3 regions of the Exiguobacterium sp. RIT452 genome follow, and region 3 is predicted to be linked to each of the others. Evidence: riboswitches for the same ligand, from Rfam matches in the RefSeq annotation. Region 3 holds a riboswitch; each other region holds the start of a gene.
What was found. A riboswitch is a leader RNA that binds a small molecule or an ion and turns the genes downstream of it on or off. The one in region 3 is predicted to bind S-adenosylmethionine.
Positions count from the first base shown of each region.

Region 1: it holds a riboswitch for S-adenosylmethionine, as region 3 does, so the genes downstream of both, D3D03_RS10240 (Na+/H+ antiporter NhaC family protein) here and D3D03_RS14630 (alpha/beta hydrolase) in region 3, are expected to answer to the same signal.
Region 2: it holds a riboswitch for S-adenosylmethionine, as region 3 does, so the genes downstream of both, metK (methionine adenosyltransferase) here and D3D03_RS14630 (alpha/beta hydrolase) in region 3, are expected to answer to the same signal.

Region 1 is NZ_QXJB01000003.1:255,410-260,775, reverse strand. Features, by position in the region: gene D3D03_RS10260 (YwpF family protein) at 1-168, shown strand, start outside; gene D3D03_RS10255 (histidine phosphatase family protein) at 165-755, opposite strand; gene D3D03_RS10250 (alpha/beta hydrolase) at 809-1,768, opposite strand; gene D3D03_RS10245 (metal ABC transporter solute-binding protein, Zn/Mn family) at 1,944-2,945, shown strand; SAM riboswitch class I at 3,014-3,117, shown strand; gene D3D03_RS10240 (Na+/H+ antiporter NhaC family protein) at 3,196-4,503, shown strand; gene D3D03_RS10235 (hypothetical protein) at 4,550-4,753, opposite strand; gene D3D03_RS10230 (aldo/keto reductase) at 4,911-5,366, shown strand, end outside.
Region 2 is NZ_QXJB01000002.1:605,048-610,413, reverse strand. Features, by position in the region: gene D3D03_RS08530 (EAL and HDOD domain-containing protein) at 1-525, shown strand, start outside; gene pckA (phosphoenolpyruvate carboxykinase (ATP)) at 583-2,151, opposite strand; SAM riboswitch class I at 2,385-2,511, shown strand; gene metK (methionine adenosyltransferase) at 2,639-3,847, shown strand; gene D3D03_RS08515 (GNAT family N-acetyltransferase) at 3,986-4,474, shown strand; gene D3D03_RS08510 (alpha/beta fold hydrolase) at 4,559-5,263, shown strand; gene mnmM (tRNA 5-(aminomethyl)-2-thiouridylate-methyltransferase MnmM) at 5,317-5,366, opposite strand, start outside.
Region 3 is NZ_QXJB01000008.1:70,487-75,852, reverse strand. Features, by position in the region: gene D3D03_RS14645 (type B 50S ribosomal protein L31) at 7-252, shown strand; gene D3D03_RS14640 (DedA family protein) at 288-938, opposite strand; gene D3D03_RS14635 (thymidine kinase) at 1,117-1,737, shown strand; gene D3D03_RS14630 (alpha/beta hydrolase) at 1,802-2,560, opposite strand; SAM riboswitch class I at 2,623-2,725, opposite strand; SAM riboswitch class I at 2,975-3,078, shown strand; gene D3D03_RS14625 (methionine ABC transporter ATP-binding protein) at 3,167-4,198, shown strand; gene D3D03_RS14620 (methionine ABC transporter permease) at 4,188-4,838, shown strand; gene D3D03_RS14615 (MetQ/NlpA family ABC transporter substrate-binding protein) at 4,872-5,366, shown strand, end outside.

The DNA of each region.
Region 1 (5,366 bases), on a different contig from region 3:
AATGACTTATCCGAATCGATCTTACGCGAAGTCGTCGAAGATCATTTCACAGGGGAAGCATTGATTCAGGAGTATAAAGACCGCCGTTCCAAACGTGGTGCCCATATCACGAGTATCGCCAAGGAAACGTTTAAACAGTACTTACAAGAAAATCCGAAAATCAGTTAAGGACGTTTCGTCCAGTCCAGGATGTGATCGGCAACATTGATCCGGTCGATTTCATACCGGTCGGAAAAACGAATATAGTTGGCACACGCATTTTTAAGCGGTGTCCGATAACTGAATGTGTCATCAATCGAGGATAAAGCGGCTTTGATCGTGTGTGAGTGACAGACGATCAACAGACGTTTTCCTCGATATTTTTGTGTCAACTCTTCGACAGCTGCGAAGACACGGGACTGAATTTCCTGTTCGGTCTCAAGACCCGGGACACGGTCAGTATCATTGGCTTGGACAGCTTCATAAATTCCGGCGATCGGCTTGCCCGATGCAAAACCAAATTCGCGTTCGACCAACCGGTCATCCGTTTCCGTCAGCTCGAGTCCTACGGCACGGCCGATGATTTCCGCCGTTTCGACCGCCCGGGACAACGGACTGGAAATCAAGACATCCCATTTCTCCTGTGCGAGATACGTCGCACTCAAGCCGGCTTGCCACCGCCCTGTTTCGTTCAGCGGGATATCTTCCCGCCCCTGAATCCGTTCGTTTAAATTCCAATCGGTCTGACCGTGGCGCACTAAACAAATTTCTGTCATCTCATTCGTCTCCTTCAAAAAGAAATATGACTGATTGTATCATGTTTCTTTACTTAGTGAAGAGTCTCACGAGGTGGCAGGACAAGGACTTGGCAACTGAAGGCTTCAATCCGGTCGAGCAACCGTTCAATTTTGAGCGGGTTTTCCGTCTGCGCAAAGCTGGCCAGTGAATGGGTTCCGTTTGGAAACGAAAACAACCGGACATCCGCCCCCACATCGGCTCCTTTTTCAATGAAATGCAGCGCCTGCGTAAAGGGAACAATCGGATCTTTTTTTCCGTGCAACAGCATGATCGGCGGTGAATCGGCGGTCAAATGAGTTGCGGGTGAGACACGCGTCATGAGTGCACGCCATTCTTCCCGTCCTCCTCCATAAAATTTGATGTGGGCAATCCAGGTCTGGATGAACTTGAATAATAAGAAGTTCGTTGGTGGATACAAGGCGATGACGCCGCTGATCAGCGGGAGTTGCTCCGCTTTCTGATCACCGATGAACTCCATCGGCGCCAAGGCGGTCGTCAACATCAACGCTGCACCGGCCGAATCCCCCCAAAGGACCATTCGTCCCCGTGCAATCCGCAGATTATCTGCTTCCTGATTTAAAAAACAAAGGGCGTCGCGTACGTCTTCCAAATTATCCGGGAAGTAACTGCCGTCTTCAAACAACCGGTAATCGATACTGCAAACAGCGATGCCAAGCTCTAAAAAACGTTCCACGATCGGTGTAAAACAAAAGAGATCATCACGGCTTCCTCTGACAAACGCTCCACCATGTGCATAAATGGCCACCGGAAACGGTCCTTCACCGACCGGATAGTACAGATCCAGTTTAAGCTCCTTCTCGCCGATCGTTTTATACAAAACGGTCCTTGGAGCCAGTTGGGTTTCCGCAAGCGGAAGCGCCGGTTCCGTCCACCGTAAAAGAGCACCGTAATTGTTCCAGATGCTCGCACCGGCAGCAGCCGTCGTCAAAAGCGCAGCCCCTCCCATCAACCATGCTGTTTCCCGTCTCACCTCATCACCTCCGGGCATACTCACGATTTTTAATCTTATTAGTCTTTTACCCCATTTTTTTAGAAGTCGAACTTCTTCCCGCTCTTGTACTTGACGCTTTGTTTTGGATTCGTTATAGTGAAAAGGTTCAAATCGGAATAATTACGTTTTAATACTTCTTGGAGGTTTTACACATATGAAAAAGTTAATTCCCGCTTTAACGGTCGCGTTCGCGAGCGCCACTTTCCTCGCTGCCTGCGGATCATCTGATTCAGGTTCGAATCAAGATGCCGCCGACCAAAAACTCAACGTATATACATCAACGTTCGCCACAGCGGCGATTGCCAAAGAAATCGGCGGCGCTGATGTCGATGTCAAGATGATCGTCCCTCCCGGTGCCGATCCCCATTCGTATGAACCGACCTCAAAACAACTGACAGAAATCGCACAAGGTGATCTGTTCCTCTTGACCGGAACGACGCTTGAGCCGTACTCAGAAAAAATCAAAGCCAGTCTCAAAGGAAACGATGTCCAGTTCATCGAGACAAGTAAAGGCATCGATTTGCTTGAAGCGAGCGCCACGGTACACGTTCATGGAGAGGCAGACGAACACGACGAAGAACATGCTCATGAAGACGAGCACGCAGAAGATGAGCATGCAGAAGAAGGACACGATCATGGCAAGTACGATCCGCACGTCTGGCTTGATCCGAACAATGCCAAAATGATGGCCCAATCGATTTCGACGGCGTTGGCAAAAGAAGTACCGGACAAAAAAGCGACGTTCGAAAAAAATCTGGCTGAATTTGATACGCAGGCAGATGAGCTCGATCAAAACTTACAGCAAGCAGTTGCTGACGGCTCCAAAAAAGAACTGCTCGTGACACATGCCGCTTATGGGTATTTAGCAGAACGCTACGGATTTTCTCAACTGCCGATCGCTGGCATCTCACCGTCTGACGAGCCTTCGCAAAAAGAACTGGCTTCCCTCGTCAAAGAAGCCAAGCTGCACGACTTAAAATATGTTGCGTTTGAAGAGACGGTTTCCCCAAAAGTCGCCCGGGTCATCCAACAAGAAATCGGAGCTGAAGCCATCACGATTCATAACTTGGAATCCGTCACAAAAGAACAACAAGACGCTTCTTATTTTGACTTGATGAATGAAAATGTCACGACACTCAAAAAAGCACTGCAGTGAAGTAGTGTTGACATGCATTAAAAGATACGTTACGGTAGAAAACGTATTTCAGACAATTAAATGACTTCTTTTTATCGCGAGAGACGGAGGGACTGGCCCAATGATGTTTCGGCAGCGGACGATTGAATCGTACTGTGCCAAATCCAGCAAGCTACGGCTTGAGAGATAAGAAGAGCGTCTTTTTCAGTAAAGACCTCCTTCTTTCTTGCGAAGGAGTCTTTTTTTGTACATGCAGAAATGGAGTGATTTTATGAACGAGACGATTACACCAAACAAATGGGCCCTTCTACCATTACTTGTCTTTTTGGTCCTCTTTATCGGTGCCGGCATCTTTTATGACGACTTTTATAAGTTCCCGATTCTGATTGCCGCATTGATTGCCTTGATTTTTGCTGCCGTGACGACCAAAGGCAGTATCAATCAAACCGTTGAACGGATTGCGACGGGTGCCGGAAATCCGGACATCATGATCATGGTCTTTATTTTCTTACTCGCCGGTGCGTTTTCCGGAACAGCGGATGCGATCGGCGCCATCGAAGCGACCGTCAACGCTTCGCTGACATTTTTACCGCCGTCTCTCTTAATGAGCGGATTGTTCATCATCGCTGCCTTCATCTCGATGGCGATGGGGACTTCAACCGGTACGATTGCGGCACTTGCCCCGATCGCACTTGGTATTCACGAAGCGACCGGTGTCAATGTCGCCATCGCAGCTGCCGCCGTCGTTGGGGGCGCGATGTTCGGGGACAACTTGTCGTTTATCTCCGATACGACGATTGCAGCGGTCCGCACGCAAAAAACCAATATGCGTGATAAATTCCGAACGAACTTCCTGATTGTGCTTCCGGCAGCAATTTTGACCGTCATCATTTTGGCATTCGTTTCAGGTGCCGGAGATGTCGTCGACGCAAAGGCCTTCGAGTTTTATAAACTGATTCCGTATCTGTCCGTCATCGTCTTGGCCTTGTTCGGTGTCAACGTCATCCTCGTCTTGATCGGCGGAACCGCCTTGACAGGAATCATCGGTATGCTCGACGGCAGCTTCGGTTTAAGTGGATTCGTGCTGTCGATGTCCGAAGGATTAATGGGCATGGCTGAAATTTCGATTTTGACATTACTGATGGGTGGTCTTGTCAGTCTGATCACCTTTAACGGCGGTATCGCCTACCTGAAAGAAACATTGACTCGAAAAATCACGCAACGCCGCGGCGCAGAGTTCAGCATGGCTGCGCTTGTCGGAGCGACAAACCTCGCGACGGCAAACAATACGATTTCGATTCTTGTGGCTGGACCACTCGCAGCGGAGATCGCGGATACGTATGACATCGACCGGAAGAAGTCGGCCAGCATTCTCGACATCTTCTCGTGTGGGGTTCAAGGAATCATCCCATACGGCGCCCAGTTGCTGATTGCGGCGGAGTTGACGAAAACGGCTTCTCCGGAGCTGATTCCGTATCTGTTCTATCCATTCTTATTGTTCGTGTGCGGATCCCTTGCGATTCTTTTCGGATTCCCGCGCCGGAAAAATACTGCCGTCCGCAAAGAAAATATTTCGTAAAACAAACAAGTCCGGCCGCCTGCAACGCGACCGGACTTGTTTTTGATTATTTTTTCTTCTGTTCTTGCCGGTTAAGAATGAAATACGCGATGGCTGGAAGCGGGAACTGAACGAGCCCCGCGCCACCCCACACCCACGGATTACGCCCGGTTTTACGGGCGCCAAGGAATAGGAAAGTCGCTTGAGCGCCTAACAGCGTCGCCAGTCCGGCCCACACTCCTTTTGGTACGTTTTTAACGGATCGTGCCATGATTTTACACCTCACTTCATGTATGGATATACCCACTTTGTTCGCTCTCTAACAGCTTACCTCCTGCTTTGAGCGTCTAAACAGACGTGATTCTGAGTTCATGCTAAACTAAACGAGCAATTCCATATTCTAGTTTCATTGAAGGAGGAGTATATACATGCAATACGCAAAACTTTCAAATGGTGTCACGATTCCACAGATCGGATTCGGAGTCTGGCAAGTCGACGAAGAGACGGAAGCACCGGCTGCCGTCGCAGAAGCGATTCGTGTCGGTTACCGTCATATTGATACGGCTGCCGTGTACAAAAACGAACGTGGTGTCGCCAAAGGAATCAAAGAAAGCGGCGTGAACCGTGAAGATCTCTTCTTAACGTCTAAAGTATGGAACGATGATATTCGTGCCGGACGCACTAAAGAAGCTTTCGCTGAGTCACTCGAACGATTAGAGACCGATTATCTGGACCTCTATTTGATTCACTGGCCGGTCGAAGGGTACATTGAAGCATGGAAAGCGATGGTTGAGCTTTACGAAGCTGGAAAAATCAAAGCGATTGGTGTTTCGAACTTCAAGGAACATCACCTCGATACACTGGCTGAAGAAGGATTGATGACA
Region 2 (5,366 bases), on a different contig from region 3:
TCTCCCGGAATCGGTTTACGGAATACAGTCAGCTCGGTCCGGCAAGCGATCTCTTTGTTAGGCTTCTCCCAACTGAAGAGCTGGATTTCACTAATTGTTTTACGCGAGATGAAACTCGCCAGTCCGTATAAGTGGTCGGATGAATTATTGCGTTCGTCTTTACACTGTGCCAAGTTATGTGAGCTGTTTGCGACGGAAACAAAAACGTTAAAAGCAGAAAGTGCCTACATGATCGGATTACTTTCGCATATTGATGCCCTGTTGTCGGTTGATATCGATGAAATCATCGACCAACTGCCGATTGAGCCTGCATTAAAACATGTCTTGCAAGGAGAGGACCACCCGTTTCGGGATTGTCTGTTGCTTGCAATCAGTGCAGATCGCGGCGAATTCGAACGGTTTGAGCTGCTCAGTAACCGGTTTGGTATTTCCAAACGACGTGCCTATGAGTTGCTGAAAGAAAGCCAAGAATGGTTGGCTCAAAAAGAACTCCATCTGCAAGACAAAACGGATTCGATTGTTTGAAGACAAAAAAGTTGAGCCCCTCAAGCAGAGGCTCAACTTTTTTATTTTGGAGACGGCTTAAACACGAGGACCGGCTGATTTAATCGCATCGGTCGCACTGACAAAGCGGGTAAAGTTTTGTTTGAATTTATGGGCGAGTGCTGTTGCTTGTTCTGTATAAACAGCCGGATCCGCCCAAACTTTAACAGGATTCAGCAAGTCGCTCGGAACACCTGGTACTTCGATTGGCATATGCAATCCGAACACCGGATGTTCTTCTGTCGGGATGTCGGCAAGCAGACCGTTGACGGCAGCGTTGACCATCGTGCGCGTATAGGCCAGTTTCATGCGGCTGCCTGTTCCGTAAGCACCGCCGGTCCAACCGGTGTTGACAAGGTAAACCGTCACGCCGTGACGATCGATCAGTTCACCGAGCATCGTCGCATATTTTTCAGGAATCAACGGCAGGAACGGTGAGCCGAAGCATGTCGAGAACGTCGCTTCCGGTTCCGTGACACCGCGTTCTGTCCCAGCCAGTTTCGACGTATAGCCGGACAAGAAGTGATACATCGCTTGCTCTTTCGTCAGTTTACTGATCGGAGGCAACACACCGTATGCATCAGCCGTCAAGAAAACGATCGTTTTCGGATGACCGGCACGTGACGGGATGGCAATGTTGTCAATTGCTGTGATCGGATAAGCCGCGCGAGTGTTTTCCGTTTTCGACGTATCATCGTAGTCCGGAGTCCGGGTGTCATCGAGGACAACATTTTCAAGGACGGTGCCAAAACGAATCGCATCAAAGATTTGTGGTTCTTTTTCACGCGACAAGTTCACCGTCTTCGCATAGCAGCCGCCTTCGATATTAAAGACACCGTCATGAGACCAGCCGTGCTCATCGTCCCCGATCAATTGACGGCTGTCGTCTGCCGATAAGGTGGTCTTACCAGTACCGGAGAGTCCGAAGAATAAGGCGACGTCTCCTTCGTGTCCGACGTTGGCGGAACAGTGCATCGATAACACATCTTGTTGCGGCAACAGATAGTTCATGACCGAGAAAATCGATTTCTTGATTTCTCCCGCATATTCCGTTCCGCCGATCAAAACAATACGATGTTCGAATGACATGGCGATGAACGTTTCCGAATTAGTGCCGTCAACAAGCGGATCGGCTTTGAAATGTGGTGCGTAGACGACCGTAAATGGTTCAAAGGCCGCAACCGTAGGATATTCACGTAAGAATAATTGTTTCGCAAACAGATTATGCCAAGCGTACTCTGTCACGACGCGTACCGGGAGGGTGAAATGTGTATCGGCACCAGCAGCTGCCTCTGTGTAGTAGAGTTGATCTGCTTCGTTCATATAACGAAGAACTTTTTGTAACAGTTGTTCGAATTTGTCCGACTCCATCGGCTGATTCACATGGCCCCAATCGATATGTGTCTCACATGATTGATCACGGACGATGAACTTGTCTTTCGGTGAACGACCTGTAAATTTCCCCGTTTCTACAGACAAAGCACCATTTTCTGCAAGAACTCCTTCGTTGTTGCGAATCGCATGTTCGACTAGTTCGGCAACAGATAGTTGTTTGAACACATGCTCCTTCTTGAGTAGTTCTTCGATATTCAGGACCGTCATCGGCATCCTGACCCCACCTTTCCCCTACGTTGGTTTTGGCTCTACAATTAGTATGACACATTCATTATATATGACATACTAAAGATAGAGCAATCATTTTTCATGCGCTGATTTCTATTTATCTGGAAACGCTTTCAGCATAAACAGTTTAACATCTCTTTCAAAATTTTTCGACTAGAAATTAAAACGTTGCTTGACAGAGTGGGCACAAGTTTATATCATGTAATTCGTAACGGATACTCTTATTCTGAGCAGGTGGAGGGAACAAGGCCCGAAGAAACCCGGCAACCGTCTTATATTAGTTTCATCATTAATATAGGAAAAGGTGCTCTCCTGAAGCGAAGTAAACACTTCGAACGATAAGAGGGTAAAGGAAGAACGCACAACCTTTCCCTGACCATTTTTGGACATGGAAAGGTTTTTTTCATTTTACCGTCCCACTCAACTAGGGGAAATGAGTACACCGTCAAATTCTTTTTTGGGAGGGTCAAACATGACAAACCTTAATCGCCGACTATTTACGTCGGAATCAGTAACTGAAGGTCACCCGGATAAAATCTGTGACCAGATTTCGGATTCAATTTTGGATGCGATTCTTGCAGCGGATCCAAACGCACGTGTTGCGGCAGAAACTTCTGTCACGACAGGACTTGTTTTAGTTGCAGGAGAAATTACGACATCGACTTACGTGGATATCCCGAAAGTTGTTCGTGAGACAATTCGCGAAATCGGCTATACACGCGCTAAATACGGTTTCGATGCAGACACATGTGCTGTATTGACTTCGATCGATGAGCAGTCAGCAGACATCGCTCTTGGTGTCGACCAGGCGCTTGAAGCACGCGAAGGAAACATGTCAGATGAAGAAATCGATGCAATCGGAGCAGGAGACCAAGGTCTGATGTTCGGTTACGCAACGAAAGAAACACCTGAACTGATGCCACTTCCGATTTCACTTTCACACAAACTTGCCCGTCGTCTTGCAGAAGTCCGCAAGACAGGACAACTCGATTACCTCCGTCCGGATGGTAAAACGCAAGTTACGGTTGAATACAACGAGAACAATGAACCTGTTCGCGTCGATACAATCGTCATCTCAACACAACATGCAGAAGAAGTAACGCTTGAGCAAATTCAAGCTGATCTGAAAGAACACGTCATCGCTCCGGTCATCCCGACGGAATACATTGACGCTGAAACAAAATTCTTCATCAACCCGACTGGCCGTTTCGTCATCGGTGGACCACAAGGTGATGCTGGATTAACAGGTCGTAAAATCATCGTTGATACGTATGGCGGTTACGCACGCCACGGCGGTGGTGCATTCTCTGGTAAAGATCCAACCAAAGTAGACCGTTCTGCTGCCTACGCAGCACGTTACGTCGCGAAAAACCTTGTCGCATCTGGTCTTGCGGAAAAAGCGGAAGTTCAGCTTGCTTACGCAATCGGTGTTGCGCACCCGGTTTCAATCGCTGTCGATACGTTTGGAACAGGTAAGCTTCCAGAAGCTCAACTGGTCGAATTGATTGCAGAAAACTTTGATCTTCGTCCTGCAGGCATCATCAAGATGCTTGATCTCCGCCGTCCGATTTACCGTCAGACAGCAGCATATGGTCACTTCGGTCGTACAGACATCGAATTGCCATGGGAGCAAACGGATAAAGCTGCTGCTCTTGAAGAGCAGGCAAAACGTTTCGCATAATCCTGAGTTCAGAAACTCCCTTTTGAAGGGTGTTTCTGAACTTTTTTTGTTTCTCCGGAACTTTGCAGGGAAACGACTGAAATTTCTAGAAAAGGGTAAAAGAAGATGAGTCTGTAAAAGGAAAAGGGGGATTTCGGTATGGAGATACGCGAAGCAGTTCCTGCTGATGCAGCACGCATTCATGATATTGCGCTCACGTCTTGGATGGATACGTACGAGGAAATCTATTCTGAGCGCTCGAAAGCCCATTTCGTTCAGGAAGCCTACCCGCAAGAAGAAGTCGTTCGGGCAATCCGGACAGCAGAAGAAGCGCGCGGAGAATATTTTAATGTAGGTCTGATCGATGGGGAGATTGTGGGATTCATTCATGCAATTGATGTCGACGGGACGTGGGAAATTGTCCGCCTCTATGTCCTGCCGAAATACCAACAGAACGGAATCGGGCGGCGGCTGATTCGAGAACTCGAGCGCCAAGGTGCTTCTCCCATCGAAGTGTACGTCGAATCACGTAATTATAAAGCCCGTCACTTTTTGACCTCGTTCGGCTTTAAAGAAGTCAGTGAAACGACGGAAGAAGTGTTTGGACAGGTGGAACCTGTGACGCGGCTGCAACGTATATATGAATAAGGGAAAAGAAATCCGACTTGAGGCGGTTTTGCTGAAGTCGGATTTGTTGCATACTAGATGGATATCTGATGAAGAGGTGAGCGTGTGGTAGAACAACCAACCGGAGTGATTGTCCTTGTATATCCACTCCAATTACGTGCCCGGCCGAGCGAAGCATTGATTCGCGTCTTGGAACGGGAATATGAAGTGCTTTTGGTCGATGCACCACGTCGTGTATCGTTTGAAGAACACCAACAATTATTAAAAGAAGCGTTACGGGAAGCCGGTAAACGAAAGCTTCCGATTCATATCATTGCCTGCAGCATGGGAGCACTCGTCGTGAACCGGCTGTTGCAGGAATACGAATTGCCGATCGCCAGTCTGTCATTCATCTCGCCATTGTTTGATTGGCACAATTCGAAACAGCTCGGCGGCGTCAAACAAGTATTTGCGAGTGCATTTGATCGTTTTCGCCCGGATGCACCGCTCGGGACGTTACCGTTTGGGCAAAACAATGAAGATGCGGTTCGTCTCGGTGAGTTGACGTATGCACAGTATCGCGAGATTGAAGAAGAGATCGTGTTGCATGATGAAGAGCGGAAAAAATTACCGCGTGTCCATCTCGCCTGTTTTTATGCGCCGGACGATCAGTTTGCCGATGTCAAGCTGACGCTCGAAGTGTGCCGGAAAATGGGAGGCGATCAGATTTATCTGCAGCGTCTTCACGGCTTCCCGCACTTTAGTTTCGAACGTTTGAACACACGGTTTGCCGAAAAATTACTGTTGTTCCTCAAACTCGTCGAAGAGTAAGAAGCCAATTCAAAAAGGAGGATGCCGTCGCCCGCGACGGTATCCTCCTTTTTTTAGTCGATGATTTGTTTTTTAAGCTTTTTTTCGATGGCGACGATGAAAG
Region 3 (5,366 bases):
ACAACCATGAAACAAGGAATTCACCCAAACTACAACAAAGTTGTATTTATGGATTCAACTACTGAGTACAAATTCTTGACTGGTTCTACACGTTCTTCGAACGAGACAATCACTTGGGAAGATGGAAACGAGTACCCACTCATCCGCGTGGATGTGTCTTCGGACTCGCACCCATTCTACACTGGTCGTCAAAAGTTCAACGCTGCAGACGGTCGTGTCGATCGCTTCAACAAAAAATACGGCCGCAAGTAATTGCGACTTCTGTATTAAAAAACAGCCTGTCTCCATCACTGGAGCAGGCTGTTTTTGTATAAACTGAACTGGGCACGATAGGTGAGATAGGTTTTAAGCACAAACGACAGACCGATCGCTCCAGCCGCTCCGACGAGGTACGGCAGCATATCCGGATTGTCCGCAAAGTGTTGAAACAGCAGACTGAAGGAAAAATGACGTCCGAGAAAATAACCCGCTCCTAAAAAGATACTGATCCAGATCAAGGCACCGGTATAGGCATACGTGACGAAGATCCGAAACGGCATCTTCGAGACACCGGCAAAAAACGCAGAGAGCTGACGGAGTCCGGGTATGTAGTAACCGATGATCAAAACCGTTTTCCCGTAACGTAAAAATCCGGCCTCCGCTTGAAAGATATGTTTTTCGGAAATCCGTAACTTCGGAGCCACTCGATGCAGCAGGGGCATCCCGAGTTTCAGACCCAGCACATAGCTGATCGTCATCCCGATGCAACTGCCGGCATACGCCGCCAGAATCGTTCCGATCAGTGGTAAATCACCGTGATGCATCCAAAATCCTGACATGACGAGTAACGTTTCGTCAGGAATCGGTAAACCGACGATTCCGCCGGCTAACAGAATGGCGAGACCGAATGCTCCATATTGATGGAGAACTTCATGTAGTATGTGATGAATCGGAGTCACCTTCCTTCAAAGAAACTTCTTCCTTAGTGTACAGGAAATAGATACCAGTTGAAATGAGGAGATGAAGATTTAGGGGAATACTGAGGAGTTTTCGATTTTGAGAAGTCAACTCTTTTTCTCAATTTAGATTCGGGCTATACTCGTTAAAGTGACTAATTTTAGAGGACGGTGTTTTACAATGATGCATGTGATCAATCAGTATGGTTGGATCGAAGTGATTTGCGGAAGCATGTTTTCCGGCAAATCCGAAGAGCTGATCCGTCGTGTTCGACGGGCACAGTACGGAAAATTACCGGTGCAAGTGTTCAAGCCGGCGATTGACGACCGTTACCATGAAGAACATGTCGTGTCGCACGTCGGAAATTCCGTCATTGCGATTCCGATGGCAACGAGCCGGGACGTCTATGCGGCAGTAGCAGAAGAGACACAGGTCGTGGCAATTGATGAAGTTCAATTTTTTGACGATGAAATCGTCGCGGTCATCGAGGCACTGGCGCAAGATGGCAAACGCGTGATTTGTGCGGGGCTCGATCAGGATTTCCGGGCAGAACCATTTGGAAAGATGCCTGAATTATTGGCACGTGCCGAGTTCGTGACGAAATTACAGGCGATTTGTTTATCGTGTGGCGATCCGGCTTCCCGGACACAACGCTTGATTAACGGCCAACCGGCCAACTACAATGATCCGATCATTTTGGTGGGGGCTTCTGAATCTTATGAACCACGTTGCCGTCACTGCCATCAAGTACCGGGCAAACCGCAACCGTTGCAGGAATGGAAAAAACAACAGCAGAATTAAGAGTACAATATGAAAAAGCGAACGATTCTCCGGCCTCAAGGCTTGAAATCGTTCGCTTTTTTTATCAACCGGTCCGTGTCAACTGACTGTACTGCTTGACGAAATAAGCCGTTTCGCGGACAATCGTCTCTTGGTCATGATCGAGTGTCGCGACATGATAGGAATCGAGCAGACAATAACTGCGTTTATCCGTCGAACCAATCATCCGGTGCAGGTAATCCGAACAGGTTGGCGGAACGACATGATCCTCGGCAGAATATAAAATAAGCGTCGGAATTTGAATGGCGGGAAGGGTTGGGATGGTGTCGCGAATCAAGCGTAAAAGTTCGGACGCAGCGACCGCTGGCACGACATCATAGATGATTTCAAAAGCGGTTTGCTTGATATCGGGTGGGCTTTCCGGCAGATAAACCGGACAATCCGTAAACGATAACGCTTCGTAAGCGGGGACGGATAAAGCAGCATTGATTGTGATGATCCCTGCGACCGGCAGACCTTCGGCAGCGAGTGCCAGCGCAAGCGTCGCACCCATCGATTGACCGACGATGAAGATCGATTCACACTGGCGGGACAGTTGAGTAAAGCCCTCGCGGACACTCTGTTTCCAATCTTCGGCCGTCGCCGTTTCGAAGTCACGTACATCTGTCCCGTGACCATGCAGACGGGGGGCGTAGACGGAAAAACCGTGTTCTGCGAAGCGTTCTCCTACAGCCCGAACACTTTGTGGCGTCGCATTAAAGCCGTGACACAGCAAAATACCGACTGATCCACGTTCCAAGAAAAAGGCTTCGGCGCCCGGTAAAACAGGATAACTCATACTCATCATCTCATCCTCCATTTCAAAATAAAAACCCGTTTGGCTTTGGACGGCAAACGAGTTTCTCGTGTGTATCATCCAAAGCGGTTGCTTTGCTGGTCGGAGCACCTTGCCAATCGCAGGTTGCCGTGGAGTCCTAGAGCCAGGTCTCTCGTCCACTCTTGATATAACATATAGGAATTGTCGGATTAATCATTGAGAAGATGATAGCACTGACAGAAAAGGATTGTCAAATGCTCCTTGACCGGCGACCGGAACTCTTCTATGATGAAGCCCAACCTGGGAAATCAATCGATATGGGTCATATGGTTTATTTTTGAAAATATGGTTGACCTTTAAAAGATCTTTCTGTAATGTAAAAATTAGTTTTACGACATAAGTTCGAACAGCAACAACACACATATGAATTTCATACCGCAACACTTATCCAGAGAGGTGGAGGGACTGGCCCTACGAAACCTCGGCAACAGACTCATTATGAGCACTGTGCCAATTCCATCAGACGATTGTCTGAGAGATGAGTCGAGTGGATTCTGCCTCTGTGCGGATCCAGGTCTCTTCTTGTTTCTAAAGAAGAGACCTTTTTGTTTTTTTTAAAAGGGGGAAAAAGTGGTGATTACATTCAAAAATGTAAAAAAAATCTACCAGACCAACGAACAATCGATTGCTGCATTGGACGGTGTCGATCTCGAAATCCGAAAAGGTGAAATCTTTGGCGTGATCGGGTTCAGCGGGGCTGGAAAAAGTTCTTTATTACGGTGTGTCAATCTTCTTGAACGTCCGACATCCGGCAGCGTGACGGTCGACGGGCAAGAACTGACGACACTTTCGGCAAAACAACTGCGGGAAGCGAAACAAAACATCGGGATGATCTTCCAACATTTCAACTTGCTTGATTCGAATACGGTCTTCGCGAATGTCGCAAAACCACTCGTCCTAAAAGGAATTAAAAAGGAGGAAGTCCACCGGCGTGTCACCGAGCTGCTGGCGTTCGTCGACTTAGCGGACAAAGCCGATCATTATCCGGATCAGTTATCGGGAGGGCAGAAACAACGTGTCGGAATAGCGCGGGCACTGGCAACCCAGCCGTCGGTTCTGTTGTGTGACGAAGCGACATCGGCGCTTGATCCGCAGACGACACAACACATCCTGCGGTTACTGAAACAGATCAACGCGGAATATGGCATCACGATTTTACTGATTACACACGAGATGGGCGTCATCCGTGAGATTTGTGACCGGGTCGCGGTCATCGAGGCCGGCAAGTTGATTGAATCGGGTACCGTGTTCGACGTCTTCTCGAATCCGCAGACGGCGACGGCGAAAAACTTTGTCCGTTCCGTCATGCAAGATGAAATTCCGGCGTCGGTGCAACGGTTGATCGAACAACGGGATGCCGGACATCACGTCTACAAAATCAATTTCCTTGGGGCACACACCGGGCAACCGCTCTTGTCGCAAGTCGCCAAACGGTTTGATGTCGATGTCAACATCCTGCACGGCAGCATCACGGAACTGCAAAATATCCCGTTCGGCAGTTTGCTCGTTGAATTGATCGGCGAGACGGCGGAAATCGCGCGAGCCCTGCAATACATTGATCAGTCGGATGTCAACGTCGAGGAGGTGCTGGCAGATGCTAGTTAACTACACGGATATTTGGACCGCTTTTCTGCAAACCTTGACGATGGTCGGATTGTCGCTGCTCTTTTCGACGCTGATTGGGCTGCCGCTCGGAATTCTGTTGGTCGTCACGCGTAAGGGGGCGTTGCTCGAACAAGTACCGCTCTTCAACGTCTTAAGCAGCGTCGTTAATGTGTTCCGGTCGGTTCCGTTCATCATCCTGCTCGTCGCGATCATTCCGCTGACACGGCTGCTCGTCGGGTCGTCGATCGGCACGAAGGCAGCAATCGTCCCGCTGGTCTTTTATGCGGCACCGTACATTGCCCGATTGATTGAAAGTTCACTGCTCGAAGTCAGTACGGGCGTCTTGGAAGCGGCGGAAGCGATGGGTGCGACACCGTTACAGACGATTTTCCGTTTCCTGTTGCCGGAAGCACTCAGCTCGCTTGTCCTGAACTTGACGATCGCGACGATTGGCTTGATCGGGGCATCGGCAATGGCCGGGGCGATCGGCGGCGGCGGCCTCGGGGATTTGGCCATCACCTACGGCTACCAACGATTTGATACGACCGTCATGATCATCACGGTCGGGATCCTCGTCATCCTGGTACAAGGCTTACAGACAACAGGTAACCTGTTGGCACGAAAAATTCGGAGACACTAACAAAACATAGAGAAGATAAGGGAGAGATGAACGATGAAAAAAGGATTAGCGATTGGTGCAGCATTGACGACGGTATTATTTGCAGGGTGTGCAGCGTCCGGGGAAGAGGATCAAAATACAGTCAAGCTTGGCGTCAGCGGCTCGGATACGCAAGTTTGGGAATACGTCGCGAAGAAAGCGAAAAAAGAGGGGATCACGATTGAACTCGTCAAGTTCTCCGATTATGTGCAACCGAACCTGGCACTCGCGGAAGGCGAAATCGATGCAAACTCGTTCCAGACGATTTCGTACTTCAATGCCTTTAAAAAAGAACATGACTTAAAGCTGTCGCCGATTGCGACGACCGTCATCGCACCGATGGGGATCTATTCGGATAAAGTCAAGGATGTCAAAGATATCCCGGTCGGTGGAGAGATTGCCGTCCCGAACGAGGCGACGAACATGGGACGAGCTCTCCTGTTGTTGCAGGAAGCCGGCTTAATCAAGTTGCCGGACGACTTTGACGGGAACGGAGCCGTCGACAAAATC